3 regions of the Ruegeria sp. BA12 genome follow, and region 2 is predicted to be linked to each of the others. Evidence: riboswitches for the same ligand, from Rfam matches in the RefSeq annotation. Region 2 holds a riboswitch; each other region holds the start of a gene.

The links. A riboswitch is a leader RNA that binds a small molecule or an ion and turns the genes downstream of it on or off. The one in region 2 is predicted to bind thiamine pyrophosphate.
Region 1: linked by a shared signal. The riboswitch ahead of thiC (phosphomethylpyrimidine synthase ThiC) and the one ahead of thiD (bifunctional hydroxymethylpyrimidine kinase/phosphomethylpyrimidine kinase) in region 2 are both predicted to bind thiamine pyrophosphate.
Region 3: linked by a shared signal. The riboswitch ahead of thiB (thiamine ABC transporter substrate binding subunit) and the one ahead of thiD (bifunctional hydroxymethylpyrimidine kinase/phosphomethylpyrimidine kinase) in region 2 are both predicted to bind thiamine pyrophosphate.

What each region holds. Positions count from the first base shown of each region.
Region 1 covers NZ_JBQFVF010000007.1:14,023-24,042, forward strand. The annotation lists gene ACR0B0_RS13975 (hypothetical protein) at 1-1,135, shown strand, start outside; gene ACR0B0_RS13980 (invasion associated locus B family protein) at 1,154-1,633, shown strand; gene thiC (phosphomethylpyrimidine synthase ThiC) at 1,695-3,485, opposite strand; TPP riboswitch at 3,594-3,713, opposite strand; gene ACR0B0_RS13990 (GlxA family transcriptional regulator) at 4,661-5,509, shown strand; gene ACR0B0_RS13995 (3-hydroxyacyl-CoA dehydrogenase NAD-binding domain-containing protein) at 5,487-6,419, opposite strand; gene ACR0B0_RS14000 (SDR family NAD(P)-dependent oxidoreductase) at 6,419-7,153, opposite strand; gene ACR0B0_RS14005 (aminobutyraldehyde dehydrogenase) at 7,153-8,571, opposite strand; gene kce (3,5-dioxohexanoate:acetyl-CoA acetone transferase) at 8,582-9,514, opposite strand; gene ACR0B0_RS14015 (SDR family NAD(P)-dependent oxidoreductase) at 9,514-10,020, opposite strand, start outside.
Region 2 covers NZ_JBQFVF010000004.1:75,759-85,778, forward strand. The annotation lists gene ACR0B0_RS09850 (glycosyltransferase family 2 protein) at 1-194, opposite strand, end outside; gene galE (UDP-glucose 4-epimerase GalE) at 259-1,242, opposite strand; gene ACR0B0_RS09860 (3-deoxy-manno-octulosonate cytidylyltransferase) at 1,313-2,113, opposite strand; gene cysQ (3'(2'),5'-bisphosphate nucleotidase CysQ) at 2,113-2,910, opposite strand; gene ACR0B0_RS09870 (ABC transporter permease) at 3,033-3,854, shown strand; gene ACR0B0_RS09875 (alpha-ketoglutarate-dependent dioxygenase AlkB family protein) at 3,851-4,453, opposite strand; gene dnaK (molecular chaperone DnaK) at 4,666-6,573, shown strand; gene dnaJ (molecular chaperone DnaJ) at 6,648-7,802, shown strand; TPP riboswitch at 7,931-8,037, shown strand; gene thiD (bifunctional hydroxymethylpyrimidine kinase/phosphomethylpyrimidine kinase) at 8,081-8,884, shown strand; gene ACR0B0_RS09895 (FAD-dependent oxidoreductase) at 8,881-9,858, shown strand; gene thiS (sulfur carrier protein ThiS) at 9,842-10,020, shown strand, end outside.
Region 3 covers NZ_JBQFVF010000007.1:200,652-210,671, reverse strand. The annotation lists gene ACR0B0_RS14835 (GntR family transcriptional regulator) at 1-384, shown strand, start outside; gene ACR0B0_RS14830 (LysR family transcriptional regulator) at 389-1,288, opposite strand; gene ACR0B0_RS14825 (TRAP transporter substrate-binding protein) at 1,437-2,453, shown strand; gene ACR0B0_RS14820 (TRAP transporter small permease) at 2,520-3,125, shown strand; gene ACR0B0_RS14815 (TRAP transporter large permease) at 3,122-4,402, shown strand; gene speB (agmatinase) at 4,424-5,389, shown strand; gene ACR0B0_RS14805 (thiamine ABC transporter ATP-binding protein) at 5,478-6,170, opposite strand; gene ACR0B0_RS14800 (ABC transporter permease family protein) at 6,157-7,704, opposite strand; gene thiB (thiamine ABC transporter substrate binding subunit) at 7,680-8,660, opposite strand; TPP riboswitch at 8,693-8,797, opposite strand; gene ACR0B0_RS14790 (GDP-mannose 4,6-dehydratase) at 9,048-10,020, opposite strand, start outside.

The sequences.
Region 1 (10,020 bases), on a different contig from region 2:
GGATTATTCGACCCCCGGCATGAACGCCAATCAGGCGGCCATCGGGGATTACATCAACCAAGTTCTGAACGGGCAGGGATCGGCTGCCCAAGGCCAACTGTTCGCCTTGATCGGCAACATGCAGTCCGAGGCCGATGTCATCGCCGCAATCGAAAGCCTGTCGACTGCCGACTATGCCGCCGATGCCGTGGATGCGCTTTATGGCACCCGGGTATTTGCGGACACGCTGCACAATTGCGAACGGTTTACCGATTACCAGTTCGGGGATGACCCGCGCAATTGTGTCTGGTTCTCAGGCGGGCGGTCTTTTTATGACCGCGATCAGACCGGCATGTACGAAGAGTTGGACATCAACGACACCAACCTATCGGCTGGTGTCCGTCTGCCGGTTGGGGATGAGCTATTCGCCGGGTTCGCGGTAGGCTATGACGAGATGAGCCTACGGAACGGGTCGAATTACAATGCAACTGGTGATCGGTTCAATCTGGGTGCCTCGCTGACCAAATACACCGGCGCGTGGGAGTTTGCAGCCCAGCTGTCGGCCGGTTGGTCAGACTATGATACGCTCAGCGCGGGCGGGATCAGTGGTGTGTTGCCCAACGGTCAAATCGTAAGCACCGTTGGTGTCAGCGAGATCAAGCACAAGATGAACCATCAGAACCTGCGTCTCAGCCTTGCTTATGACCACAGGTTCGCGGGCGGCAGTTCCTATCTGCGCCCTGAGGTAGCCGTTGATGCCACACGTCTGGCAACCGAAAGCAATGGCGATGCAACCCTGGCGGGGGTCGTTCTGCAAGACGATAGCGAGATGATCTATTCGTTCACGCCTTCGCTGGAAATCGGAACCGAGCAAACCCTGAGTGCCTCGCAGAAGCTCCGCGCAAGTTTTCAGGTTGGTGCCATTGTCTCGTCGGATGATACCGTATCGGTCACCGCCGGGTTCAACGGAGCGAGCACCGCTGACGGTGGGTTTTCAAACACCAGCTTTGTCGGCGACGCGCATGGCTTGGTCTCGGCCCGGTTGGGGCTGTTTGCGCTGGATGACAGCAGCTTTGTCAATCTGAGCCTCGATCATTTGTTCGGAGACTCAACCAGGGCCCTGCAGGTAGGTCTTGGCCTTGGACTACAATTCTAATCGATGAGGGACAGCAGGATGAAAACTTGGATAAGCGCTTTGGGGGTCACATTGGGATTGGCAACTCCCCTTGCTGCGCAGGAAGGCGCAGCGCCGCCATGGTCGGTCAATTGCAGCAATCGGGCCGTTGGGTCCGAGTTGATCTGCGAAATGACCCAAAGCATCGTTTTGACCGAAAACAACCAAAGGCTTACGTCCATCGCATTTATAAAGGCTGCAGGTAAGGACGAGACTGAGACCGTGCTGACCCTGCCATTCGGTCTTTTGTTCTCGGAAGGGCTGGTTGCAAAGGTGGATGATGCCGAGGTCGCCCGTCTGGAGTTCCTGACATGCGAGGCACAAGGTTGTTTTGCCCGTTCGCCAGTTTCCCAGGAATGGATGTCTGCGATGCGGGCAGGTAATCAATTGCAGATCGACGCTAAAAACAGGGTCGGAGAGCCAATTTCATTTGGCTTCGATTTGACTGGGTTCAGCAAAGTATCCGATCTATTGCCCTGAGAGTAGTTTCCCTTCAATGCAAGAGCGTGCGGAGCCGAAAGGATCGGCTCCGCCGCGGTGTTTAGTTTTTCACGGGCATGTAAAGGTCGCCGCCTTCACGGAATTTGGCGGCCATGGCCTCCATCCCCTCTTTCTGCGCTTCAGTTCGAATGTCGTGGCTGATCCGCATCGAGCAGAATTTCGGCCCGCACATGGAACAGAAATGCGCCACCTTGTGCGCTTGTTTGGGCAAGGTTTGGTCGTGGAATTCCCGCGCCGTTTCCGGGTCCAGCGACAGGTTGAACTGATCTTCCCAGCGGAACTCGAACCTGGCGCGGGACAGCGCATCGTCACGACGTTGTGCGCCCGGCAGACCCTTTGCCAGATCAGCGGCATGAGCCGCTATCTTATAGGTGATAACCCCAGTTTTCACATCATCCCGGTCCGGCAGCCCCAGATGTTCCTTCGGCGTGACATAGCAGAGCATCGCACAACCAAACCAGCCAATCATCGCAGCACCAATACCGCTGGTGATGTGGTCATAGCCCGGCGCGATATCGGTGGTCAGGGGGCCAAGCGTGTAAAAGGGCGCCTCGTGGCAACACTCCAATTGCTTGTCCATGTTTTCTTTGATCTTGTGCATGGCTACGTGTCCGGGGCCTTCGATCATCACCTGACAATCCTTGGCCCACGCGATTTTGGTCAGCTCACCCAGCGTCTCAAGCTCGGCAAATTGTGCCTCATCATTGGCGTCGGCGATAGAGCCGGGGCGCAGACCATCGCCTAGGCTGAACGACACATCATAGGCCCGGCAGATGTCGCAGATTTCGTCGAAATGCTCATAGAGGAAGCTTTCCTTGTGGTGATGCAAGCACCACTTGGCCATGATCGACCCACCGCGCGACACAATACCGGTAACCCGTTTTACCGTCATCGGTACCATATGCAGGCGCACGCCTGCATGGATGGTGAAATAGTCGACGCCTTGTTCGGCCTGTTCGATCAGCGTGTCACGGAACACTTCCCATGTCAGGTCCTCGGCAATGCCGTTGACCTTTTCCAGCGCTTGATACAACGGCACGGTGCCAATCGGCACCGGGCTGTTGCGGATGATCCATTCACGGGTGTTGTGGATGTTGCGGCCGGTCGACAGGTCCATGACGGTATCAGCACCCCAACGGATCGACCAGACCATTTTATCGACCTCTTCTTCCATCGAAGAGGTCACAGCCGAGGTACCCATATTGGCGTTGATCTTGACCAGGAAATTACGCCCGATGATCATCGGTTCGCTTTCAGGGTGGTTGATATTCGCAGGGATAATGGCGCGACCAGCGGCGACCTCGTCCCGCACGAATTCCGGGGTCACATAATCAGGGATGTTTGCACCCCAATCATTGCCGTCGCGCTGTTCAACGACAGCCTCGCGCAGTTGGTTTTCACGGATGGCGATGAATTCCATTTCCGGGGTGACGATGCCGGCGCGAGCATAGGCCAGTTGCGTCACAGCCTTTCCATCCTTGGCGCGCAGAGGGCGCGGGCGCACAGGGAACTCGGGCGTTAGCCGATCACCTTCGACAAAACCGTTGTCTTCCGGTTTGATCTCACGTCCATCATATTCTTCGACATCTGCTCGAGCCTCAATCCACTTGCGACGCAGCGGCGCCAGACCTTGCCGAATGTCCGTCATCACCTGCGGATCGGTATACGGCCCTGAACTGTCATACACGGGCAAGGGTGGCTCCCCCGCCGTGGGGTGGACCGAAATTTCACGCATTGGCACGCGCACATCCGGGTGCACTGTGCCGTTTACATAGATCTTGCGCGATGCGGGCAGTTCACCGGCGGTGATTTTGGGGTTAGGGACGTTCATGTTGGTGCTCCTCAAGCAGTTCAACTTAAAAAGACACCAGATGAGTTTTGGCTTGGGGAAACGAGAAGGCAGACAGCCCCTGTTCGGAGTGCGCTTGCCCGGTATTGTGGCCTGCGCGCCCTAGCTTCCTACGCCAGTATCAACTGGGTCAGGTTCAAAGGGTCGCGTCGCCGGGCATTGCCCCGTCAGCCTCTCAGTCCCCTTGGTGGGACTCCCCTGCGTACAGGTGGTTTAGCTTGAGGTTCACGGCTTAAACAAGCACCAAAATTCATTTGTTTCAGATTTTCTCGAACGGCCGGGACCTTCCGTTCGGTGCAGCACGTCACCAGAAATACGGTCGCTATCTGATGTGCGGGCCGACCTATTCGACAGATACTCCGCACATCGACGGTAAGTTAAACGCTGTTATTTAACATAAGACGTATTATAGAAATATTGCCTCTTTTGAGGGAGAATTGTCGGAGTACGTAATTAATGAGACTTGTCTTCCCCATAATTCAACGACTTAAGATTTTCATGCATTTTGGTGGATTTCGCTGACTTGGACTTATCAAGCTTGTCTCAGACTGCAGCAATACGATCGTCGACTGCGACGCGCATTGGGAACTTCCGAGAGCGGACACAACTCGCAGACCGAAAGCTTCACAGCGTAAGGTTTTGTGCTGAACAATGTTGAGCGACTAAGTGCCCTGCCCTGATCACTTCCGGCCCTTACCGGACTTTAGTCGGTCGTTCAGCATTCTGCAGTGCGGCTCGACATTACGGACATTCGCTGCAAGTGCGCAATCAAAAGATGGGTGAATTTACAGTTTGCGGACGAAGCGGGCCTTCGTCAAATTTGCGCCAAGGTCTGCTTGTGGTGCTTCTAAACTACCGCAGGACTGCTTTCTGTCCCCGGCAAGCTGTTGGTTTTGGAGCTCCAAAAGACACCAAACAAATGAAAGAAAAGAAATCGATTTGATATTTTTGGACCATACTTTACAAAATCAGCCATGGCGAAATCAATTGATCAAACGTTAGGCATCGTAGTTTTGGTGAGCCCGCATTTCAACGTTTCGGCAACGACATCTTTCATCGATCCTTTTAGAACTGCGAATTACCTGTCAGGATTGGTGCGGTTTTCCTGGACCTATGTTTCGGAGGTTGGTGGTCACATCGAATCCAGCAGCGGCCTGGTGGTTGATACTGCTCCTTTGGCAAACGTGGTCAGGGGCAAGCCTTGGCTCGTTCTCGTAAGTACAAGCTGGACGCCTGAACGCCACGGGACACGCCAGTTCAAGGCGGCTCTTCAAAAATGGGATGCAGGCGGTGCAATAGTTGGTGGGTTGGATACGGGTGCAATTGTGCTCGCGCAGGCTGGATTGCTAAAGGGCAAAACTGCGACGGTCCATTATGAGCACATCGATGCCTTCGCCGAAATTGCACCGGACACGACGGTATCTGAGAACATGTTTGTAACAGATGGCAAGATCTTCACATGTTGTGGAGGATCAGCGGCAACCGACCTTGGTTTGAGATTTGTCCATTCCGTCGCTGGCGAAAGCATCGCAAACGCCTCAGCGCGGTATCTGTTTCACCATGATGTGCGTGGGGAAGGTCAGTCACAAAACCCCAAGGATGTGGAGCCGCTTGGGTATGTCACATCTGGCGTTGTCCGGGATGCGATCGACCTTATGGAAGCGCATTTGGAGACCACGTTGTCAATTCCCGCTATATCTCAACAGCTAGGCGTTTCGCAGCGGCAACTAGGCCGATTGTTCCGGCAGTATGTCCAAAAGTCACCCGTCGAATACTACCGAGATATCCGCCTTGATCGAGCGCGTGGCCTCGTCACGCAAACCGAGCTGAAATTCAGCGAGATTGCAGAGGCGTCGGGGTTCAACGGTCAAGTGCATTTCAGCCGCGCTTACCGCAACCGGTTCGGCCTGACGCCCACTGCTGATCGCATTGAAGGTCGTGTGCCGTTCGAGTTTCGCGCCTGGCCAATGTTCAAGCCTGACATTAGGTCCGAAGGTGTCTCGTAGCCTTCTGCATAGCTGTGAGCATCTCATCACGCCGCGCTGAGAGTTCCTCGGTGCTTTGCCCGTGTGCATGCGCTGTCATTTCATCGACCAGTTTTCTGATCACATCATCGTCTAAGCGTGGATCACCAAGATCGTCCCACCAGCTGTTGAACGTGTCTTTGAAGTGGTCACAAAAAGCCTGCAAACCGCCTGCGCCCGCGCCCAAGTGAAAAAGAGTGGTTGGCCCCATTGCGGCCCAACGCAATCCCGGTCCGGCCCACATCGCCTTGTCTATGTCTTTGACGCTGGCAACACCTTCAACGGCCATATGAACGGCCTCTCGCCAAACTGCGGCCTGCAACCGGTTGGCTACATGCCCCGGCATGCCTTTCTTGATGCGGATCGTGACTTTCCCGATGTCATTGTAGAACGCTTCTGTGCGGTCCAGAATGTCTGATCCGGTGGCCTTATTCGCTGTCAGTTCCACCAGCGGGATCAGATGCGGCGGGTTGAAGGGGTGGCCAAGAATAAGCGGCGCGGGATCGCGCCACCCTTCTTGGAGCGCTTCGAGCGTCAGACCCGATGTCGAGCTGGAGACAATTGCGTCAGCAGCCAGCGCGGGCTCAATCTCCGCATAGATTGCATGTTTGATGGGCAACCGCTCAGGCGCGTTTTCCTGAACGAATTGCGCCTCTGTGACGGCCTCGGCAGCGGTCGCCACAAAGGTGATGGCGTCAGGTGTCGCTCGCTCAGTTAGGCCTAGGTCTTCCAGCGCAGGCCATGCGTTTTCAACGTAGGATCGCACGGCGTTCTCAGCGTTTTCGTCAGGATCAAAGACAGTTACATTCCGGCCCGAGGCGAGGAACAATGCGGCCCAGCTTGCCCCGATCACACCGGCTCCAAGAATGGCGGTTCTTTCAATCTGAGACATCAGAACAACCCCGGATTGAGAGGAGAGGCCGCTGTCATGCCACCGTCAACAGTAAACAATTGGCCCGTTGCAAACGATGCATCGTCAGAGGCCAACCACAAAGCCATTGCTGCTATGTCAGCAGGTTTGCCAAAGCGTTTGACCGCGTGCCGTGCCAATGCGTCGGTCTTCGCTTTCTGAGGGTCTTGGGCAAGGTCAAACCCTGCATCTAGCATGCCGGTTTCAATCCAGCCCGGACAGATCGCATTGCAGCGAATTGCCGGTCCGTGATCCACCGCGATGGACCTGGTGAGCCCGTGCACAAAAGACTTTGACGCATTATAGAGTGCCATCGACGGGTCCGCGACATTGCCCGAGATCGACCCGATGTTGATAATGGAGCCACCCTCCTGCATTTGCGGAATGAGTGCCCGGCAGACATTGAAAACGCCCTTTGCATTCGCTCCCATAACCAAATCCCAATCGGCATCAGTGCTGTCCACAACAGTCTTTTCAACCTGGACGCCAGCGTTGTTTACGATGACGTCCAATACACCCAGCTTTTGCGCAGCTTCGCCAACGGCGGCGGCATCTGACACATCCAAAGATATCCAATCAGTACTCAAACCATCCGGCTTTGGTCCCCGACCACAGGTGATAACGTCCGCACCCTCGGCCATGAAGGCCTCTACGATAGCGCGCCCAATGCCCCGCCTGCCGCCTGTAACGAAAGCGAGTTTGCCAGCCAACCGCATCAGTGCGCGACCATCACATGGCGCACGGCGGTATAAGCGTCCAAGGCGTAGACCGACATATCACAACCAGTGCCAGAGCTCTTCATCGCGGCCCAAGGCATTTCAGGCGTGGCAACACCATGCGTGTTCACCCACGTAAAGCCATAGCGCAACTTCGAAGACATCCGCATCGCGCGACCGGTATTGTTGGTCCAGACGGATGAGGCCAAACCAAACGGGCCTGCATTTGCCACCTTGAGCGCCTCTTCTTCGTCGCCAAACCGCGAGATGGTCACGACAGGACCGAAGATCTCGTTGCAGAATACCTCGGCATCATGCGCCACATTGATCAGCACGGTGGGTTCATAAAAGAAACCTGGTCCGTCGATCATGTTGCCTCCCAATACAACGTCGCAGTTATCGCGCGCTCGGTCGACAAACCCCGCTACAGCGTTGCGTTGCGCGGCCGAGATGATCGGCCCCATTTCGGTGCCTTCGGCCTTTTGAGCCCCAACTTTGATCTGGCTGACCTGATCAACAACGGCGGCAACGACCTTGTCATAAACCTCATCAGCGACAAGCAAACGGCAGGGCTGTGCACAATCCTGACCGGCGTTGAAGAACGAACCATAGCGCACAGTTTCGGCAACCGCATCGATATCAGCATCGTCAAAAACAATGACCGGGGCTTTCCCGCCCAGTTCCAGATGCACATGGCGGATTTGACGAGAGGCTGCAGCCATCGCGGCAGAACCCGTCGCGTTGGAACCCGTGATCGAGATCGCCTCGGTCCGTGGATCGTTGATCATCTGCTCGCCAATCTCACGACCGGGGCCGTGCAGCACGTTTACCACCCCTTTGGGCGCAACACCTGCGATCAGCTCGGCGGCTTTCAGCGTGGAAAGCGGCGTCAGCTGCGAGGGCTTCAGCGTGACCGGGCAGCCAGCTGCCAATGGCGCTGCCAGTTTCCAGGCCGCCATCATCAGCGGATAGTTCCATGGCGCAATCGCGGCTACGGGGCCAACCGGATCTTTGCGGATCATGCTGGTATGACCGGCCACATATTCGCCCGCAGCAACGGCAGACATCGTGCGCGCCGCACCGGCAAAGAACTTGAATGTGTCCAGCGTCAACGGCATTTCGTCATCTAAAGCCGAGGGCCAGGGCTTACCGGCATCCAAGCTTTCCAGCTCTGCCAGTTCCTCGACATGCTCTTCCAAGACAGTTGCGATATTGGTCAAAAGCTCAGAACGTTCTGCAGGGCTGGTCTGGCCAAATGTCTCAAAGGCTTCGTGGGCCCCTGCGGCCGCAGCGCTTGCCTGTTCGGACGTCGCGGAATTGATCTTGCAAATCTCTTCGCCCGTGGCTGGGTTCACGACAAAGATCGGCGCTCCGCCCCCTTCAACCATTTCGCCATTGATTAACATCTTTGTCTGCATGTAATCCTCTCTAAAACCCAACCCGATCGCCGCCTTTTAGTGCGAGGCGTTCGCGTGCTTCTGCCGGTGTCGCAACTGAAAGGCCCAAATTTTCGATGATTGTGCGAATGCGGCTCACTTGCTCGGCATTCGATGTGGCAAGCTCTCCCTTGCCGATAAAGAGACTGTCTTCGAGCCCGACACGCAGGTTGCCACCGCGCATTGCGCTTTGTGTAGCGAAAGGCATTTGGTGCCGCCCTGCTGCCAGTACAGACCATTCATAGTTTTCAGCGCCAAAAAGTTTGTCCGCCGTATTGTGCATATGGGTCAGATGATCGGGGTCAGCGCCAACGCCTCCTAAAATGCCAAAGACCATCTGGATGAAGAACGGCGGTTTGATAAGCCCTTGATCCACGAACCATTTGACGTTGTAGAGATGGCCCAGATCATAGCATTCAAACTCAAACTTGGTGCCATGATCACCCCCCAGTTTCTCAATCGCATATCGAATGGTCTTGAACGTGTTGGGAAAAATGAAGTCTTCCGTCATCTCAAGGAATGGACGTTCCCAATCGTGCTGAAATTCCGTGTATTTCTGAAGCATCGGGAAGATGCCAAAGTTCATGCTGCCCATATTGAGCGAGGCCATTTCCGGGCTCGTCGAAGTCGCGGCCAACAGACGTTCGTCCATCGACATGCCCAATCCGCCGCCGGTTGAGACATTCACCACCGCGTCAGTGGATTGTTTGATCACAGGCAGAAATTGCTGAAACAATTCAGGTCTGGGATCTGGCTTGCCGGTCTCGGGATGTCGCGCGTGCAGATGGATGATAGACGCGCCAGCCTCTGCCGCTTCAATGCTTGCTGTTGCAATTTCGGCAGGTGTGATCGGCAGGTGGGGCGACATTGACGGCGTGTGAATGCCGCCCGTTGGCGCACAGGTGATGATGACTGACTTGGGCATTACAATTTCATCTGTTGCACTTGCGCAGACAGCCCCCCGTCCAAAACCCAAAGCTGACCAGAGGCATAGCGCGCCTCGTCGCTGGCCAGCCAATTGACCAGATTGGCAATGTCCGTTGGCGTTCCGTAGGTACGCATCGGGTGCACGTCTCGGACAGCTTTTTGAAGTGTTTCGATGTTGCCCCCCCCGCCGCCAGATCCGTCACCGTTGAAGAAACTCTGCAGCATCGGAGTATCAATATAGCCGGGGCAGATCGCATTGACGCGGATACCCTCAGGGCCATGGTCGCAGGCCATTGCCCGGGTTAGCGCATGCACCGCCCCCTTGGTTGCACAATAAGCGGCAAGGCCGGGGTCAGCGATGAACCCATCGTAAGACCCAAAGTTGATCAAGCTAGCGCTGTTGCCAGATTTCGCGGCTTCGCGCATCAATGGAATGGCGTATTTTGAGGTTAGAAAAGTACCCGTGGAATTCACCGCAAAGCTTTGGTTCCATTCCTCCAGCGT
Region 2 (10,020 bases):
ACGACCAGAAAGTGATCCACCCCAAGCCCGCGATAGTGGCGGAAGAACCACGGAAGGCGATTGACTTCATTGCGTAGCGTGGTGAAGGCCAGTGCCGCGCCTGGTCTGATTTGCGCGGTCTGATCCTTGAGGCTGGCTAGCTGATGGCGGCTGCGAAAGGATCGCCAAAGCAACCGTCGTCGTTTCAGACGCAACCGGTACTTCTGCACCCATCCAATGGGGGGAAGATTATCGGCTGCATGATCTATCACCTATGGTTCACTTTTCGTAATTGCCGTTCTGATGCCAGCGCCAGGCATCACTGATCATCGTCTCTAACGTTGATCTTTTTGGGGTCCAACCAAGCTCTTGCCCCGCACGGACCGAGCCTGAAACAAGCTTGGTGCAATCACCAGCGCGGCGGGGGCCGATGGAATAAGGCACCTCGCGGTTGGTGACGGCTTTGGAATGGTCGATCACCTCCATCACCGAAAAGCCCGATCCGGTGCCAAGGTTGAAAACCCGACTACCCTTGCCCTGTTCCAGCCAGTTCAACCCCAAAACATGAGCATCAATTAGATCGCAGACATGCACATAGTCGCGGATGCAGGTACCGTCGGGTGTGTCGTAATCGGTGCCGAATACGGTCAGCCCGTCGCGCTTGCCGTCAATGGCGTCCAGCATCAGCGGCACCAGATGAGTTTCGGGACGGTGGAATTCCCCCACTTCACCCTCGGGGTCGGCACCGGCCACGTTGAAATAGCGGAAGATCACGTGGTTCAGGCCATATGCGGCCTCGAAATCATGCAGGATATCTTCGATGGCCCGCTTTGAGGCACCATAAGCGTTCAGCGGCAGTTGCGGTGTGTCTTCATCCAGTACCACATTGTCATGCTCGCCATAGGTGGCGCAGGTCGAGGAGAACACAAAGTTCAGGCAACCGGCTGCCACGGCTGCCTCGATCAGGTTCAGTGATCCGGTGACATTGTTGGTCCAATATCTGCCGGGCTGGGACATCGCCTCGCCCACCTGACTGAGGGCGGCGAAGTGCATTACGGCGGCGGGCTGGTATTTGGCGAAGACCTCATCCAACCGAGCGCGATCCAGCAGATCGCCCTGTTCGAACGGTCCGAATTTCACCGCGTCCTGCCAGCCGGTGATCAGGTTGTCATAAGTCACGGGTGTATAGCCCGCCTGCGCCAGCGCCTTGCAGGCATGCGATCCGATATATCCAGCTCCGCCGGTTACAAGAATATTGGTCATCTGTCTTCCAGACAAAGAAGTTTGCGCCCTGCTATGCCAACAGGCGTGTCCAGGTCAGGGGGAAAATGGCTCAATCCAACCCCATCGCGGCCATCATTTCCTCAAGCTTGGGGACGTCCTGCGGGTTGTTCAGTTCCCAGAACTGGCGGCCTTTGGCCTCAACCTCGACGCACAGAACTTTGCGGCCATTCTCCATAAAGCGCAGTTGCTCAAGCCCTTCCAGCTGTTCCAGCGGGCCCACCGGCCAGGTGGAATAGGCGGCCAAAGCATCGGGGCGATAGGCGTAGACGCCGACATGGTGGAAAACCGGGGTCTCTTCTTCGCCTGCGTAGGTCTCGGCGGTGAACGGGACGACCTCTTTCGAGAAATACATGGCGCTGTGATCCGCGGCGAAGACGGCGGTGGTGCCGCCAACGCGCCCGTGCTTGCGGTCGTTCAGCAGGCTGTTCAGCGCGTCACCATCGCAGCGCAGCACGGGTGTGGCGACGCCCGCCCCGGGCGCGGCGCGCAGGCCAGCGATCAGGTCTTCGACAAACCAATGCGGTGTCAGCGGCGCGTCGCCTTGCAGGTTCACCACGATGTCATAGCCAGCGCCAAGGTTGGCATGGGTCTCAGCGCAGCGTTCGGTGCCATTGCCGCAGCTTTCCGAGGTCATCACCACCTCGGCCCCGAACCCTTCGGCCACTTCGCGGATGCGGTCGTCATCGGTGGCAACGACCACCTTGTCGACGCCCGACACCGAACAGGCAGCGCGCCAGGACCGCTCGATCAACGTCATCGCGGTGCCATTGGCGCCGGTCAGCGGAACCAGCGGTTTGCCCGGATAGCGGGTCGAGGCATAGCGGGCGGGAATGGCGATCAGAACGGACATCAGGCCTCCTTCAGGTCAACACCCGGAGCGTAGGCGATAAAGAACGGGTTTGCATAGCCGTCCTTGCCATAGGTCAGCGGTGAATGATCATCAAAGCGCACCACGTTGCCGCCCGCACCGGCCAGCACGGCATGGCCCGCAGCTGTGTCCCATTCCATCGTGCGGCCAACGCGGGGGTAAAGATCTGCCTCGCCCGTGGCCACCAGACAGAATTTCAGGGATGAGCCCGCGCTCTTGCTGTCCTTCACCTGATATTTGTTGATGTAATCCTCGGTGGCCTGATCGCGGTGCGATTTCGACGCCACGATCAGAAGCGCTGAATTGTCCGGATTAGACACTGATATGGAAGTCACCTCCCCAGCCTGGGCTTTGTCCAATGCTCCGGTCTCTTCAACCGACTGACCATCGGCTTGTGTATAAAACATGCGGCCCTTTGCAGGCGCATAAACCACGCCACGGGTTGGAACGCCGTTTTCGACCAACGCAATATTCACCGTGAAATCGCCGCGCCGGTTGATGAATTCTTTGGTGCCGTCCAAAGGATCGACAATCAGGAATCTGTCACCCTTTTCTGAATGCGAGGCGGCCTGTTCCTCGGTCACCAGCAGAATATCCGGGAAGGCATCGCGCAGACCGGCCGAAATCAAGGCATCGGCAGCTTCGTCTGCTTCGGTCACCGGGCTGGAATCGGATTTGACCTTTACGTCGAAATCATCCGAATTGTAGATCTCCATGATCTTGTCACCGGCTTCCAGGGCCAGCCGTCGAATGACGGGAATGAGGGCGTCGTAGGTCACAAAAAAGCTCCGTTCCTGTGATTTGTTGATCGAATAGCCTGACGGCCTTATGATGTGCCGGTTACGGAACGGCAAGAATTTCGTGACAGATTGCAGGTGAAAAAACGGGAAAGACGCTTCGGGTGTATTATTTCAAGCGAAACCAGTCCTTACTGGGCGGCGCGTTCACAACGGCCGAGCTGATTTTCCACGCCGTTGTTCGCAGCATACGGTCCCAGCATCACAACGCGGTCGTGGCCATAATCATCAACATCTTGCAGGTTCTCGCCCTGGTTTTGGTGTTGTATACGATCCTGTCTTTCCTGGGACCACGTATTGCAAGAATCCGGGGCGAATTTGTCCTGTTTCTGCTGTCGGGCGTATTTCTGTTCATCACCCATATCAAGTCCGTCAGCGCGGTAGCGGGGGTCGGGACCGGCAACAACCCGATGATGCTGCATTCGCCGATGAACATGGTTGTCGTCCTGTTGGCCACCGCTTTTGGGGCGCTTTACACGCAGATTGTGACAATCATCGTGATCCTCTTTATTTACAGTGTAGCAGTCGCGCCAATTGAAATTCAGGAACCGGGCGGCGCTTTTGGCATGTTGATCCTGAGCTGGTTTGTTGGCTGCGCAATTGGCGTCGTCTTCATGGCTCTGCGACCGTGGTTTCCCACTTTTGTGACAGTCCTGACCAATATCTACCGGCGCTTGAACATGATCTTTTCGGGTAAAATGTTCGTGGCGAATGCGCTGGGCGGTGCCACGTTGGCCATGTTCACCTGGAACCCCCTGTTTCACGTCATCGATCAGTGCCGCGGTTTTCTTTTCCGCAATTATTTTCCTCGCAATACCAGCTGGGAATACGCGCTTTGGGTGGGGCTGATCCTGCTGCTGATCGGCTTGTTGGGAATTTTCTTCTCTCGTCAGCATGTGTCCCAAAGCTGGGAGGCGCGCCGCTAACCTGCCACACGCAGCGTCAGGTTGATCCGACCACCCTTGGGCAACAGTTTTGATGATCCGAACCGGATGCGGTCGACGCCGTGATAGGTCAGCCGGGCGGGCCCGCCCATGATCACCACATCACCCGAGTTCAACCAGATGGATTCGGTCTTGCCGCCCCGTGTCTGGTTGCCGATGCGGAACAGGGCATCATCCCCCAGTGAGATCGACAGGACCGGCCAGGAAAAATCGGCCTCGTCCTTGTCCTGATGCAATCCCATCCGGGCCCCTTCGCCGTAGTAGTTGATCAAACAGCAATCAGGATCACGGTCCGCACTGGCAAGGTCGCGCCAGATACCAAGAATCTGCTCCGGGATCGCGGGCCAAACCGCGCCTTTGGGGTGTTGCGCCTGATATCGGTAACCCGTCTTGTCGGTGACCCAGCCCAGTGACCCGGCCGACGTCATACGCACGGACATTTCCTTACCCGATGGCGTGACCGGCCGGAACAAAGGGGCGGATTTCAGAATCGGCCGCAGGCTGTCGATCAGCCGCTCCTGCGCGGGCCCGTCCAGCCAGGCTTTCCTGATATCAAAACCGCGTAAAAGCAGCCGCGCCATCCGAGAATCCCCGATCCTTGCCAAAACCTTGCCAAAAAGGCCACAGATTCCCGAAAACCTGCGTTTTACAACGCTTGCAGGCCTCTGATCCCGCCCTTATATACGCCGGGACGCGCGATGGTGTAGGGCTGTTGCGCACATCAGATCGGGGCCGGGTGCCATAACGGGTTCGGACCTCGGGACATCGCCTTGAAGAGAAAGGGATTGAACATATGGGAAAAGTAATCGGGATTGACCTCGGAACCACCAACTCGTGTGTGGCCATCATGGACGGCTCGCAGCCGAAGGTCATCGAAAACGCCGAAGGGGCGCGGACCACGCCCTCGATCGTCGCCTTCACCGAAGATGAGCGACTGGTCGGTCAGCCTGCAAAACGCCAGGCGGTCACCAACCCCGACAACACGATCTTTGGTGTTAAGCGTCTGATCGGTCGTCGTGTGGATGATGCAGAAGTCGAAAAAGACAAGAAAATGGTGCCGTACGCCATCGTCGATGGCGGCAATGGCGACGCGTGGGTGGAAGCCCGCGGTGAAAAGTACTCCCCAAGCCAGATCTCGGCCTTCACTCTGGGCAAGATGAAGGAAACCGCCGAGAGCTATCTGGGTGAGGAAGTCACGCAAGCCGTGATCACCGTTCCTGCATATTTCAACGACGCACAGCGTCAGGCCACCAAAGACGCCGGTAAAATCGCCGGTCTGGAAGTGCTGCGGATCATCAACGAACCGACAGCGGCTGCGCTGGCCTATGGTCTGGACAAAGAAGAAACTCAAACCATCGCGGTCTATGACCTTGGTGGCGGTACTTTCGACGTGACCATTCTGGAAATCGACGACGGCCTGTTCGAGGTCAAATCGACCAACGGTGACACCTTCCTAGGTGGTGAAGACTTTGACATGCGCATCGTCAACTACCTGGCGGATGAGTTCAAAAAGGAACACGGTGTCGACCTGTCGCAAGACAAGATGGCGCTGCAGCGTCTGAAAGAAGCTGCTGAGAAAGCCAAGATTGAGCTGTCTTCGACTTCGCAAACCGAAATCAACCAGCCGTTCATCTCGATGGGTTCGAACGGTCAGCCGCTGCACATGGTCATGAAACTGACCCGTGCCAAGCTGGAATCGTTGGTTTCGGACCTGATCAAAAAGTCGATGAAGCCCTGCCAGGCCGCACTGAAAGACGCTGGTCTGTCGGCTGGCGACATTGACGAGGTTGTTCTGGTCGGTGGTATGACCCGGATGCCGAAAGTGATCGAAGAGGTCACCAAGTTCTTCGGGAAAGAGCCGCACAAGGGTGTGAACCCGGACGAAGTGGTTGCCATGGGCGCCGCCATTCAGGCCGGTGTTCTGCAGGGCGACGTCAAAGACGTAGTTCTGCTGGACGTGACCCCGCTGTCGCTGGGGATTGAGACGCTGGGTGGGGTGTTCACCCGTCTGATCGACCGCAACACCACGATCCCGACCAAAAAGTCTCAGGTCTTCTCGACCGCCGAGGACAACCAGAACGCCGTAACCATCCGCGTGTTCCAGGGTGAGCGTGAAATGGCTGCGGACAACAAGATCCTGGGTCAGTTCAACCTCGAAGATATCCCGCCTGCACCGCGCGGCATGCCTCAGATCGAGGTGACTTTTGATATCGACGCCAACGGCATTGTCTCGGTTTCGGCCAAGGACAAAGGCACTGGCAAAGAGCAGAAGATCACCATCCAGGCCTCGGGCGGTCTGTCGGATGAAGACATCGACAAGATGGTCAAGGACGCCGAAGAGAACGCGGAAGCCGACAAGGAACGCCGCGAGCTGGTAGACGCCAAGAACCAGGCGGAAAGCCTCATCCACTCGACCGAAAAGTCGATGGAAGAGCATGCCGACAAAGTCGACCCGACCACCATCGAAGCCATCGAGCTGGCAATTGCCGCGCTGAAGGACGAGCTGGAGACCGAGAATGCCGACAAGATCAAGTCGGGCATCCAGAACGTCACCGAAGCGGCCATGAAGCTGGGCGAAGCCATCTACAAGGCGCAAGCCGAAGAAGGTGAGGATGAACCTGCGGCGGCAGATGCTGCGCCGGGTGAGGACGACATTGTTGACGCCGAGTTCGAAGATCTGGACGACGACAAGCGTAACTAACGGGTAACCGGGCCAATGTGGGCCGGTCCGGTTGCCGGGCCGGCCCAAATACGTTGAGGCTGAAGGAAATACTGATGTCAAAACGCGACTACTACGATGTGCTCGGCGTATCAAAGGGCGCATCAGCGGATGAAATCAAAAAGGGTTTTCGCAAGAAAGCCAAAGAGTTGCATCCCGATCGCAACAAAGACAACCCGGATGCCGAGTCGCAGTTCAAAGAAGCCAACGAGGCTTATGATGTTCTGCGCGACGCCGACAAAAAGGCCGCATATGACCGTTTCGGCCATGCCGCCTTTGAAAACGGTATGGGCGGCGGTGGTGGTCGTCCGGGCGGCGGCTTTGGTCAGGGTGATTTCTCCAGCGCATTCTCAGACGTGTTCGACGATCTGTTCGGCGATTTCATGGGCGGTCAGCGTGGCGGCCCCGGTGGCGGGCGCCGTGCGGCGCGCGGATCGGACCTGCGCTATAACCTGCGCGTGACGCTGGAAGAGGCGTTCGCGGGCCTGCAGAAAACCATCAGTGTTCCTGCTGCCGTGGCCTGTTCGGCCTGTGACGGATCGGGTGCAGAAGGCGGAGTGGAGCCAACCACCTGTCCAACCTGTTCGGGCATGGGCAAGGTGCGTGCACAGCAGGGTTTCTTTACCGTCGAACGATCCTGCCCGACCTGTTCGGGTCTGGGTCAGATCATCAAGAACCCCTGTAAAGCCTGTGGCGGTGCAGGCCGCGTGGAAAAAGAGCGTGCGCTGTCCGTCAACATCCCCGCCGGCGTCGAGACCGGAACCCGCATCCGCCTGGCGGGTGAGGGTGAAGCTGGGATGCGCGGTGGCCCTCCGGGTGATCTGTATATCTTTGTCGAAGTGTCGGATCACAAGCTGTTCGAACGCGACAGCGTGAACCTGTATTGCCGCGTCCCGGTCAGCATGGCCAAGGCTGCGCTGGGCGGTTCGATCGAAGTGCCAACCATCGATGGTGGCCGTGGCCGCGTGCAAATACCAGCAGGCAGCCAATCGGGCCGTCAGATGCGCCTGCGCGGCAAAGGCATGCCCGCCCTGCGCGGTGGTGGTGTGGGCGACATGTTCATCGAACTGGCGGTGGAAACGCCGGTCAATCTGACTAGCCGCCAGAAGGAACTGCTGAAAGAGTTCGACGATTTGGGTGAGGATAACCACCCGGAATCAAAAAGCTTTTTCTCATCCGTCAAATCCTTTTGGGATGGGATGAAGGGCTAAGATCACTCCACCAAGTTGCTAAAAGGCCGATCCCCTTGGGTCGGCTTTTTTCGTTTTATAGGTCCAGTTTGTCCATGAACTTCGCGAAATTTGGCTCTTGAATCTTGCCACATCCCCTGAGATTGTCGCGCCAACCGTTGGGGTGCCCTGATCAAGGGGCTGAGAGGCGTGAATGCGCTAACCCATCGAACCTGATCCGGGCAATACCGGCGTAGGGAACGGTCTACACACACAGACGTTTTCCATGCTGCGTTGCCCCCTGATGATGGAGCAACGATATGGCGCATATTGCCCTGACAATTGCGGGCTCGGACAGTGGCGGTGGGGCCGGGATTCAGGCGGATCTCAAGTCGATGTCTGCGTTGGGCGTGTATGGGGCCAGCGTGATCACGGCGGTCACGGCGCAGAACACGCGGGCTGTGACCGCAGTGCATGGCATACCGCTCAACGTAGTGGCCGCTCAGATCGAGGCGGTGCTGACCGACCTGGATGTGAGCGCGATCAAGATCGGCATGCTTGCGACCCCTGAAATTATTCAAACCGTTGCCGTGGCGATCGCTGGGTTTGATGGCCCCGTCGTTTTGGACCCGGTGATGATCTCCAAATCTGGCGATGCCTTGCTGGTACAGGATGCGGTTCAGACCCTGCGTGATGTTCTTGTGCCCCAAGCGACCATGCTTACCCCGAACTTACCCGAGGCCGCTTGTTTGCTGGGCACCTCGGACGCCGAATCCCCCGATCAGATGATCGCGCAGGGGATGGCGCTGTGCGGGCTAGGGGCGCGCTCGGTATTGATGAAAGGCGGACATGGGCGCGGCGACGTTTGCCACGACGTCTTGCTTGATCCTTCGGGAGTTGTGGCAGAATTCACCGCCACTCGGCGCAATACGCGCAATACGCATGGCACCGGTTGCACCCTGTCGTCTTCGATAGCAGCCGGGCTGGCGCGAGGGCTGGGCCTGACCGACGCGGTCGCGCAGGCGCATGAGTATCTGCAAGGGGCCATTGCTAAAGCCGACAGTCTGATGGTCGGACAGGGGCATGGCCCGGTTCATCATTTCCATCGGGACTGGCCCGCGTGACGGTCTGGTCGGTCATAGGGGCCGGTGTGGCCGGGCTCGCCGTAGCCAGCGAGCTAGTGTCGCGCGGGGCGCAGGTTCAGGTGTTCGATCCCGGCGGCCCTCCGGGCCCGCATGGGTGTTCTTGGTGGGCTGGGGGTATGTTGGCCCCGTGGTGCGAGTTTGAAAACGCCGAAGAACCGGTGTTGCGGCTGGGCAAGGCTGCGTTCGAGTGGTGGACTACGCGTACTCGGGTGGAACAACGTGGCACGCTGGTTGTTGCCAACCCGCGTGATCTGCCGGATCTGCGTCGGTTCGCCCGTCGGACCGGGGGGTATACCGAGATTAGTCAGTCTGAAATTGCCGATTTAGAGCCTGATTTAACCCGTTTCACCAAAGGTCTGCATTTCACGGATGAGGCTCATCTGAACCCGCGACAGGCGCTGCGGGATCTGCTCCGCCAATTGCAGGACCAAGGGGTGGTTTTCCACCGGAAACTGGTCCCGACCCAGCTGGAGAATGCAATCGATTGCCGCGGTCTGCACGCGCGTGAGGTTTTGCACGACCTGCGCGGCGTCAAGGGAGAGATGCTGGTGATCCGCTGCCCGGACGTGAACCTGACGCGACCTGTACGTCTACTGCACCCCAGGATACCGCTGTACATCGTGCCGCGTGGGGATGGTTTCTACATGCTGGGCGCAACGATGATCGAAAGCGAAGACAGCAGCCGTATCACGGCCCGATCCATGCTGGAACTGCTCAGCGCCGCCTTTGCGCTGAACCCCGCCTTTGGCGAGGCCGAGGTGCTTGAGATCGGTGTCGATCTGCGCCCGGCTTTTCCCGACAACCTGCCCCGCATCCGGCGGCTGGGGCATACGATTTATGCCAACGGACTGTACCGCCATGGCTATCTGCTGGCCCCAGCGCTGGCGCAGGGAGTGGCCGATCTGGCGTTGGACAACAAACATTCGGAGATGGTCGATGCAGATCGTGCTTAATGGTGAATTGCGCGAGGTGCGCGCCGAAATCCTCTCGGACCTGTTGGTCGAATGCGGGTTCTCGGGGAGGGTGGCGACAGCTGTAAACGAAGACTTTGTGCCCTCGGGTCTGCGCATTGCTCAAAAGTTGACCGATGGCGACCGGGTTGAAGTCGTCGCGCC
Region 3 (10,020 bases), on a different contig from region 2:
TTGGTGGAAACATTGCGTGGGGTTTTGAGGGAATATGACCAGTGCGAAGACCCCCGACGGTTGTTGGAGTTGGATGAGCAATTCCATGTGGACATTGCCAAGGGGTCCAAAAATCAGGAACTTGTGCGTATTCTTGAGAACCTCAATGCGCGCATCCGGTTCGTTCGCCTGATCGATCTAAAGAATGCGTATTTGAATGGTGGGGCTGAAACGACGAATAGCCAAATTCCCAGCCACCTGATGATCATGCAAAATATTGCAGACCGCGATGAAGGCATCGCAGTCGATACCATTCGAAAACACATCGAACGCCGCCGAGAAGAGACGACTGAGGCCGTCGCCAAAGCGTTCGCCGAAATCTACTTTGTGGATGACGATGCCTAAGCGGCTATGACCCTTGACCACGCTTGCAGGATTTAACGATGTCTTGCACCAGAATTTCAACCGCCCTCCTATGGGCCAGTGATGGCCGTGTTGCGAGGTAAAAGGTTGAGTTCCAGTTCAGCTTGTCCGGCGCAAGCTCTCTGAGTCGATCGCGGTGGGCCCAGTTTTTGATAAAGTGTACCGGCAGCGGACCCAAAAAGTGGCCGGTTTCAATCATCATCGCCATTGCTTCCATATTTGCCACGGTGGCTTTTGGCTGCGCAGTCTGAAGCACCGGTGACACCAGAATGTTGTAGGAGCGCTGACAAATTTGGTGCTGTGAGATTACATCCAGATCAATCTGATCGTCGGGTAAGTCAAACAAGGGATGATCCTGCCCACAGTACAAACGATGCTCTTCCTGGCACAGTTCGGAGTATGTCAGCTCTGGGACCTGATTGCGGAAGGGGGCGATTGCAACATGCAAATCACCGGTAATCAGCTTCTGTGTTAACTCAGTTGGTGATGCGACGACCACCTCTAGCTGCACTTCGTTGGGGCGGTCGAGAAACCGCTTAAGGACCTGTGCCAGATTGAGCTCTGCCAATGTATTGACCGCATCAATGGTGCCAATCCGCAGATCTCCGGTAGTGGTCCCACGCAATTCCAGCAATTCAGCGTCGAAATCGCGGGCGCTGCGCAAGATGTCTCCGGCCTTACGATAGGCGATTTCGCCCCGTTCCGTCAGGCGAAACCCACCACGGCCGCGTTCGCAAATCCGATAGCCAAGCGCCGTTTCCAGATCTCGGATTCGGATGCTAATCGCCGATTGCGTAATGCCCAATGCGTATTGCGCATCCGTAAACCCACCGCATTCGACCACGGTCACGAAGGTTTCAAGCAGAGTATTTCTGAGCAGTTTCAACGCTTATCCGCCTTTCGGGAGTCGTGGTGTTATTTACATAAAAATACCTCATGTGAACATAAACAAGATGATATTTTTTTGTGTATTTTTCTATGCTGTCCTGATCCCTGAAGACTAAACCCAATAAGGCAACAGGGAAGAAACCAACATGACCTTGACCTCTCGTCCCCTCAAGATAACTGCCGCAGCAGCTTTGCTGGGCCTGACCCCTCTCGCCGCCTTGGCCGAGGATTGGAAGTTCGCAATCGAAGAGATTCCGGGCTCGATCATGGATGCCTACGCGCAGGAGTTCAAATCGCGCATCGAAGCCGCCACCGATGGTGAAGTGACCGTGACCGTCTATCCGATGGGCACGCTGGGCACACCGACCGAAACGGTTGAACAGGCCGCCGACGGTGTCATCCAGTTCACCAACGTATCGATTGGCAATCTTGGCACCGTGGTGCCAGAAAGCCAGGTTTTCCTGCTCCCCTACTTGCTGCCATCCGATCCGGCCGCGATTTCGAACATCCTCAGCAACTCGGAAACCATCTACGGTCCGCTGAACGATGATTTCCGCCAGCGTGGTTTGGAAGTTATGACCATGTATTCCGAAGGGCCGCAGGTCTGGACCACCAACCGCGAAATCCGCACGCCCGAAGACTTTGACAACTTCAAGATGCGGGTAATGGTGTCGCCGATCCTGCTGGAGACCTATAAAAACATGGGTGCCAGCCCGACACCGCTGCCGTTTGGCGAAGTTTTCGGCGCGCTGCAACTCGGCGCAGTTGACGGTCAGGTCAATCCGATCCCGACCATCGAAGAGATGAAGTTCTACGAAGTTACCAGCCACCTGATCTGGGCCGGTGAGCAAGAGCTTGTCACCACCGTCGTTGCCGGTTCGGACTGGTTTGAAACCCTCAGCCCCGACCGTCAGCAACTGGTACGTGGCACCATGGCCGACATGACCGGTTTTATTGATGGCGTCGTCACTGATTTTAACCAGAAACGTCTGGATATCATCAAAGAAGCCAAACCTGACATTGGCCTGGTCGTTCTGACCGAGGAAGAGCGTGACGCATTCCGTGAGCGCAGCACGGGCACCTCTGCCGCCTATGTCGACACGGTAGGCGACCGTGGTCAGGAACTGCTGGACGCGCTGCAGGCGGAACTGTCAGGCAACTGATCCCTCCCACTCACTCAAAACTACCTCACGCGCATTGCGCGTGGGGGCTTTCAAAGGGGGGAAACCATGCAAAGCAATACTGCCACTCCCTTCGGCTTGTTGGGAAAGATTGACGCCGTTATCGGACGGATAGAAATCTGGATCCTGGGCTGGGGGATCACCCTGATGGCCGTGAACACCATCGCCAATGTCTTTGGGCGATATGTGTTCAACCAATCCATCTATTTTTCGGAAGAGCTGAACGAGTTTCTAATTGTGATCGTCACCTTTATGGGGCTGGGCTATGCCACTCGCAAGGGCATCCACATCCGAATGTCAGCCATCTATGACGCCCTGCCAGTCAAACTGCGCAAAGGCCTTATGGTAGTGATCGCCACCACCACAGCCATCGTGATGGGTGTGCTGGCCTGGTACGCGTTTGAATATGTGCAGAAAGTCGCCTCGCGCGGGCGGATCACCCCGGCGCTGCAACTGCCGCTGTACCTGACCTATGTCTGGGTGGTGATCGGATTGGCACTGGCCTCGTTCCAATACCTGCTGACTGCGATCCGGAACCTGAACTTCGCTGACGAGGACGTCTATGTCTCGTACCTCGAAATTGACAGTTATGAAGATCCGGAAACTGCGTCGGCCATCAAGAAATTCCAAGATACTGCGGAGGCGGACAAATGACCGAGTTGATGCTGGTTGTAATGATCGTCCTGCTGCTGGCAGGCTTTCCAATGAAAATGCCCTTGATTTCGGCGGCTGTGCTGGGGTTTCTCGTCTACTTCCCTGAAATGAACATGCAAATCCTGATCCAGCAGATGATCGGGGGCGTGAAGCCGGCTGCGCTGATCGCGGTGCCGATGTTCATTTTGGCCGCTGATATCATCACGCGAGGACATTCCGCCAACCGGCTTATCGATCTTGTGATGAGTTTTATGGGCCATATCAAAGGCGGCCTAGCAATTTCCGTCACCTCGGCCTGCGCCTTGTTCGGAGCTGTGTGTGGGTCGACCCAGGCGACGGTGGTGGCCATTGGCGGTGCGATGCGGCCGCGGATGCTAAAATCGGGCTATAGCGACAGCTTTTCGATCGGGTTGATCGTAAATGCCGCTGATCTGGCCTATCTGATCCCGCCATCCATCGGCATGATCATCTATGGCGTGGTCTCGGGGACATCGATTTCGCAGCTTTTCATCGCGGGCATCTTGCCCGGGTTGCTGATCGTAGTGTTATTCTCGGCCTATTGCATGGTGTACGCTTACCGTCACGATATCCCAGTTCTGCCTCGCGAGGGGTGGGGACAGCGCTTTACCGCGTTGCGCAAAGCCCTGTGGCCGATGGGATTTCCGGCGATCATCGTCGGAGGCATCTATGGCGGCGTGTTCTCACCCACCGAAGCGGCGGCAATCTGCGTGCTTTATGCTGTCATCCTCGAGGTTGTGATCTTTCGTTCGATCAAGGTTGGAGACCTGTTCGATATTGCCCTGTCCACAGGGGCCATCACGTCCGTCGTGTTTATCCTGATTGCCGCCGGTGCCGCCTTTAGCTGGACACTTAGCTTTGCCCAAGTGCCGCAGACTATCATCGCAGCGCTGGGGCTGGAACAAGCCAGCCCGCTTGTGGTGTTGCTAGCGATCAACGTGGCCTTCTTCCTCGGCTGCATGTTCGTTGACTCGATCGTGGTGATCCTGATCCTAGTTCCGATCTTTGCGCCGATGATCAAGGCCAGTGGGTTGGACCCGGTACTGGTTGGCGTTCTGATCACACTGCAAGTTGCCATCGGAGCCGCCACACCACCCTTTGGCTGCAACCTGTTCACCGCCATCGCCGTATTCCGCCGCCCCTTTGTCGAGGTGGTCCGCGGCGTGCCGCCCTTTCTAATCATCCTTTTGGTTGTCACCGGGCTGTTGATGGCTTTCCCTCAAATCGCGCTGTTCCTGCCGGAATTGGCGTACCGATAACCCATAAGAAACGGAGAAATCATGTCGGGTCATGGCTATGAATCTGGTCGTCTGAACCTGCCTTTTGTCGGCATCGCGACTTTTGGCAAAAAACCTTATGTCGAGAATTGGGATAAGATCGACGCTGATGTCGCCGTCCTTGGTGCACCTTTCGATTTCGGGTGTCAGTTTCGATCCGGTGCCCGGTTTGGGCCGCGCGCTGTGCGCGAAGCGTCAACCCTGTTCAGCTTTGGCCACGCCGGTGCCTATGACCACGAGGATGACGCAACCTATTTGGCCAGCGATGTGCGCATCGTCGATCTGGGCGATGCCGACATCATCCATACCAAGACCGAGGAAAGTCATGCCAACATCGAATACGGTGTGAAGAAAATCCTCGATGCGGGTGCTCTGCCGGTGACAATCGGTGGAGATCACTCGATCAACATCCCCTGCATCCGCGCCTTTGAAGAAGATTGCGCAAAGAACGGACCAATCCATGTGATCCAGATCGATGCGCATCTGGACTTTGTCGACGAACGCAAAGGCGTCACCGATGGTCACGGCAACCCGATGCGTCGGGCAATCGAAAAAGACTATGTCTCGGGCATGACCCAACTGGGCATCCGCAACGTGTCCTCGACCGCGAAAGAAGGTTATGACGACGCGCGGGCGCGGGGTTCAGATATCCTTTCCGTACGACAAGTGCGCAAACTGGGAACTGAGGGCGTTTTGGATCGTATCCCCGAAGGTGCGCGTTATTACGTCACCATAGATATCGACGCGTTCTGCCCGTCGATTGCGCCCGGAACAGGGACACCCAGCCATGGCGGGTTCCAGTACTATGACGTTCTGGAAATCGTTCAGGGACTCAGTAAACGCGGTAATGTGGTTGGCATTGATCTGGTTGAGGTCGCCCCTGCCTATGACCAGACCGAAAGTACACAGATTCTTGCGGCGCAATTGCTGCTGAACTTCCTCGGGTTCATTTTCCACAACCGGAAATAAGGTCCCTCCCTGTCAGTCCGGCGTGCAGAAACCTTTCAACTACGCGCCGGGCTGCGAGATTCCTTTCGCAGGTTTCCATCCAATGTCCCTACCCCAAATAGTCGCGCAGGCTGGGCGGTGGATTGTCCAAAAGGTCCCGGGTCGGCGCAGGAGGATATGCCTGCTCGTTAGACACAAGAACCGTCTGGCCGGTAATGCGGCGCGCGTCCTGCGGATCGTGGCTGACCATAAGCAGGGTCGTTCCGGTTTCCGCCAGCAACCCAGCCACAAGATCAAGCATTTCAGCCTTCAGTGCCGGCCCCAGCGCCGCAAACGGTTCGTCCAGCAGCAACATCTGACGGCGCTGCACAAGAACCCGGGCTAATGCGACCCGGCTTTGCTGACCTCCAGACAGTTCGGCTGGCTTGCGATCACCCAGACCCGGCAGGGCAACCCGATCTAGTGCGGTTTGGACCTGAGATTGCTCATCAACCGACAACCGCCCATTCGGGCGCAAGCCCAAAGCGATATTCTGTTCGACCGTCAGATGTGGGAATAGATTGCCATCCTGAAACAGCATCGCCAAAGGGCGCTTGCCAGGGGCGCGGTTTGATATAAGGTCTCCGTCCCAGAATATCTTTCCCTGTTTAAGGTCACGAAACCCGGCAATCGCCTCAAGCAGTGTCGACTTTCCCGCGCCAGACGGCCCAATAATGGCTACACTGGCACCGGTCTCGACGGCAAAATCAGCACGCAACGAGAATTTTCCGTTCTCGATTACGCAGCCTTTAAGTTTCAGCATGCAACCGCCCTCCGCGATCCAATAGCCAGAATGCCCCTATCGACAGTAACAACAGCAACAGAGCTGCCCCGGCCGCTGCTTGCATCTGATACGCCCCCATCAACCGATAGATCTGCAAGGGCAAGGTCGCGATCTGTGGATCGGCGAACAGGGCAATAACTCCCAGATCTCCCATCGATAGCGCGGCTGACAAACCCGTGGCAAAGCGGATCTGTGGGCGCATGCGCGGCAACAGGACGCGGGAAAAGAATGTTATCTTGTCCATGTCCAGCGACAGGGCAAGCCGCCCGTGTCGCGCCACCACGTCGCAGGCCGCCGGCACCAGAATGCGTAGCGCGAAGGGCAAGGCCATGACGGCATTCACCAGCGCGGTTACCGGCAATGCCAGTGTTACTGGATTAGCGATGGGGCGGATCAGAATGAACAGCCCGGTGCCAATCACCAACGGTGAAGCCGCCAGCCCCAGAATACCGCTAAGCTCAACAATCCCGTGACGACCGGTTGCAACGGCCATGGCCATCGGCAGTGCAAGCATCAACAAAACAATTGTACTAGCAGTGGCAACCAGAACCGATATCACCGCCGCACGGAACACCAAGGCAGGCATTTCGAGCAACCCAGATAGGCCAGAGATCGCCACGGCAGCCAAAGGAAGAAGCAGAAACGCTGCCGCGAGTCCGATCCAGCACGCATCAATTGCGGGCGCGCCGCCATCCCATCGTTGTATCGCGCGATCCAATCCAGCGCCGAACCCGTCACCACGCGAAAACTTCAAAGCAGCTAGCGCGGCAGCAGCGGTCAAGGCCAGTTGCACCGCAGAAAGCAACGCCGCGCGGCCAAGGTCGAAATCGTAGGTAAAGGATTGATAGATCGCGAGTTCAAGTGTCGTTGCGCGAGGCCCTCCGCCAAGAGTCAACGCGACGGCAAAGCTAGTCAGGCAAATCGCAAAGATCACGGCCAGAACACCCGGCAGAATGCGCCTTAACATTGGCAGTTCGATCAGACGGAACATGGCAAAGCCGTCGCACCCCAATTGCGCGGCCAACCGAAATCTTTCTGCCGGAATTTCCTGCCACGCCTGCAGGATCAGCCGCGTGGCAAGTGGCAGGTTGAAAAATACATGGGCTAGAACCACCCCGTGCAACCCATAGATGCGCAGCGGCGGCAAACCAAACAGACCTAAAAAGTCTGAAATCCAGCCTGCACGTCCGAAAACCTGCAACAACCCAAGGATCGCGACGATGACCGGCAGGATAAAGGGGGCGCCCAATAGGGCGATCAGGGCAGACCGTCCACGAAACCGACGCCGCGCCAGTGCCCGGGCGACCGGAATAGCCAGCCCGGCACTGAACAGCGCAGACAACACCGCCTGAACCAGCGTAAAGCGCAGCGCCGCCCAATCGGCCGGACCCAACCCACCCGCTGTATCAGCGCGCAGGGCTACCGCGGCCAATGTGCCCAATATCAGCGCAGCAACCAGTGCCGCTGCGCCAACACCCGGCCAAGGGCTTACTGGCTGAGCGCGCCCAACCATTCCGCAAGCGCCTGATCCCGCACGGCGGCGGCTTCATCCGGGGTATACAGCAAGGATTTCTCAGGCGTGATCAACGTGTCAAACCCTTCGGGCAGGCCAGCCGCAGGGGTCACTGCCGGATACATCCAGTTGGTGGTCGGGATGATCTGCTGGAAGGTGTCCGAGACCATGAATTCCAGAAATTGATCCGCCAGTTCGGGCTGATCGGTACCGGCCAGCTTCGCCGCAACTTCAACCTGCATGTAGTGCCCTTCGTCAAAGGCGGCCGCTGCTTTGCTGGCGTCATCCTCGGCGATCAAGTGATAAGCAGGCGATGTGGTGTAGCTGAGCACCATGTCCGCCTCACCCTCAAGAAACAGGCCATACGCCTCGGACCAACCTTTGGTCACGGTCACGATATTGTCGGCAAGCCCGGCCCAGATTTCGGGGGCTTCGTCTCCATAAGACGCTTTGACCCACAACAGCAGCCCCAGACCCGGAGTGGACGAGCGCGGGTCTTGAATAATGATCTTGGTTTCACCCTCGGCCAGTTCACGGAAATTGGCAGGTGCCGCCGCATCTGCGTTATGGACAAAAGCAAAATAGCCCCAGTCATAAGGCGCGAACACGTCATCTGACCATTCAATCGGCAGGGTATAATCGGCGCTGACCGAGTTGGGAGCAAACAAGCCAGTTTCCTTGGCCGCTGCGATCAGGCCGGTATCCAGCCCAAGCACCACATCGGCGTCCGTGTTTTCACCCTCAAGCCGAAGACGCGACAACAGCGCCGCGCCGTCTTCGACGCCCACAAGGTTCAGATCACAGTTGCATACTGCTTCGAAAGCTTCTTCTACTTTCGGGCCCGGACCCCAGTCCGAGACAAAGCTGTCATAGGTGTAAACGGTCAGCTGAGGTTTGTCGGCCGCGACAGCCGCTGTTGCGCTCAGAAGTCCCGCAGCAATCATCAGATGTTTCATGTCATCCTCCATTGCGGCGAGAGGGCAAGGGTGGATGAAACCGTTACCTTTCCCTCCGCCGGTTCTAGCCGGTTCAGGTTCTACGGGTTCGCCAAAGGCATCTCAGCGCGGCAGGCCACGCACCCCGAGGTGAGGTTGTCAGTAGGTTGGAACGGACGAAAAGACAACCGGGTTAAAGTGTTTTTTGGATGCTCAAATTGGCATCCGTTCAGTTGGACTGAGAGATGCGCAACCTAATCGCCCTGTGGAACAATCACCGTGGAAAAGGTTTTGAACTACGTTCCAGGTACTGGAACGGTTTGCGTTTTTACCCTTGAGAACTTCAGAGGCCGAATCTCAAAACTGAGAGGACGGCCACCAGTCTTTTAGGCCTGAAGGCTAACCATCTTACCTTTCGGTCCCAGCCGCGTTGGGACGATAAAAGTCGCGGTACCACTTAACAAACTCAGCCACACCATCTTCGATCGAAGTCCTTGGTTGATAACCGGTCAATTCCCTGAGCAGCGATGCATCGGCCCAAGTTGCGGGCACGTCACCGGGCTGCATTGGCATCATGTTTTTATTCGCCTTGATGCCAGTGACCGTTTCGATAGCTTCAATAAACGCGGTCAGCTGTACCGCATCATTGTTGCCGATATTCACCACTCGATGGGGGGCGACCGGTGACAAACTGTCCCCTTCTGGAACATTGCCGTCTGCGGGGCGCACAGGGACGGCGTCCATCAGCAGGCGGATCGCCTCAACCAAATCTTCGACATAAGTAAAGTCGCGTTTCATGTCACCGTGATTATAGACATCGATCGCATTGCCCTCGAGGATCGCTTTGGTGAATTTGAACAGCGCCATGTCCGGGCGACCCCAAGGGCCATAGACGGTGAAAAACCGGAACATGGTGATCGGCAAATCGAACAGATGCGCATAGGAATGGGCCATGCTTTCGGTCGATTTCTTGGTGGCCGCGTAGAACGACATCTGATGATCGGCGCGTTGGGTTTCCTTATAGGGCATCTCGGTATTGGCGCCAAAGGCCGAAGAAGTCGAAGCCAACAGCATGTGTTTTGGCGGATGCGCCCGCGCAGCTTCCAGAATTTCGAAAGTCCCTATCACATTGCTTTCCAGATACGAGCGCGGATTCTCGATCGAATAGCGCACCCCAGCTTGGGCAGCGAGGTGAATGACATAGTCAAAACCATGTTCCCCGAACAGCTCCATCATCAGGCCGGGATTTTCGACCTTGCCGATGACGGGCGAAAAATTCTTACCATTGGGTTCGCGCGCCAGCATGTCGTGGCGGGCCTTTTTCAACGACACATCATAATAATCGTTCAGAGAGTCCAACCCCACTACGTGGTACCCTTGG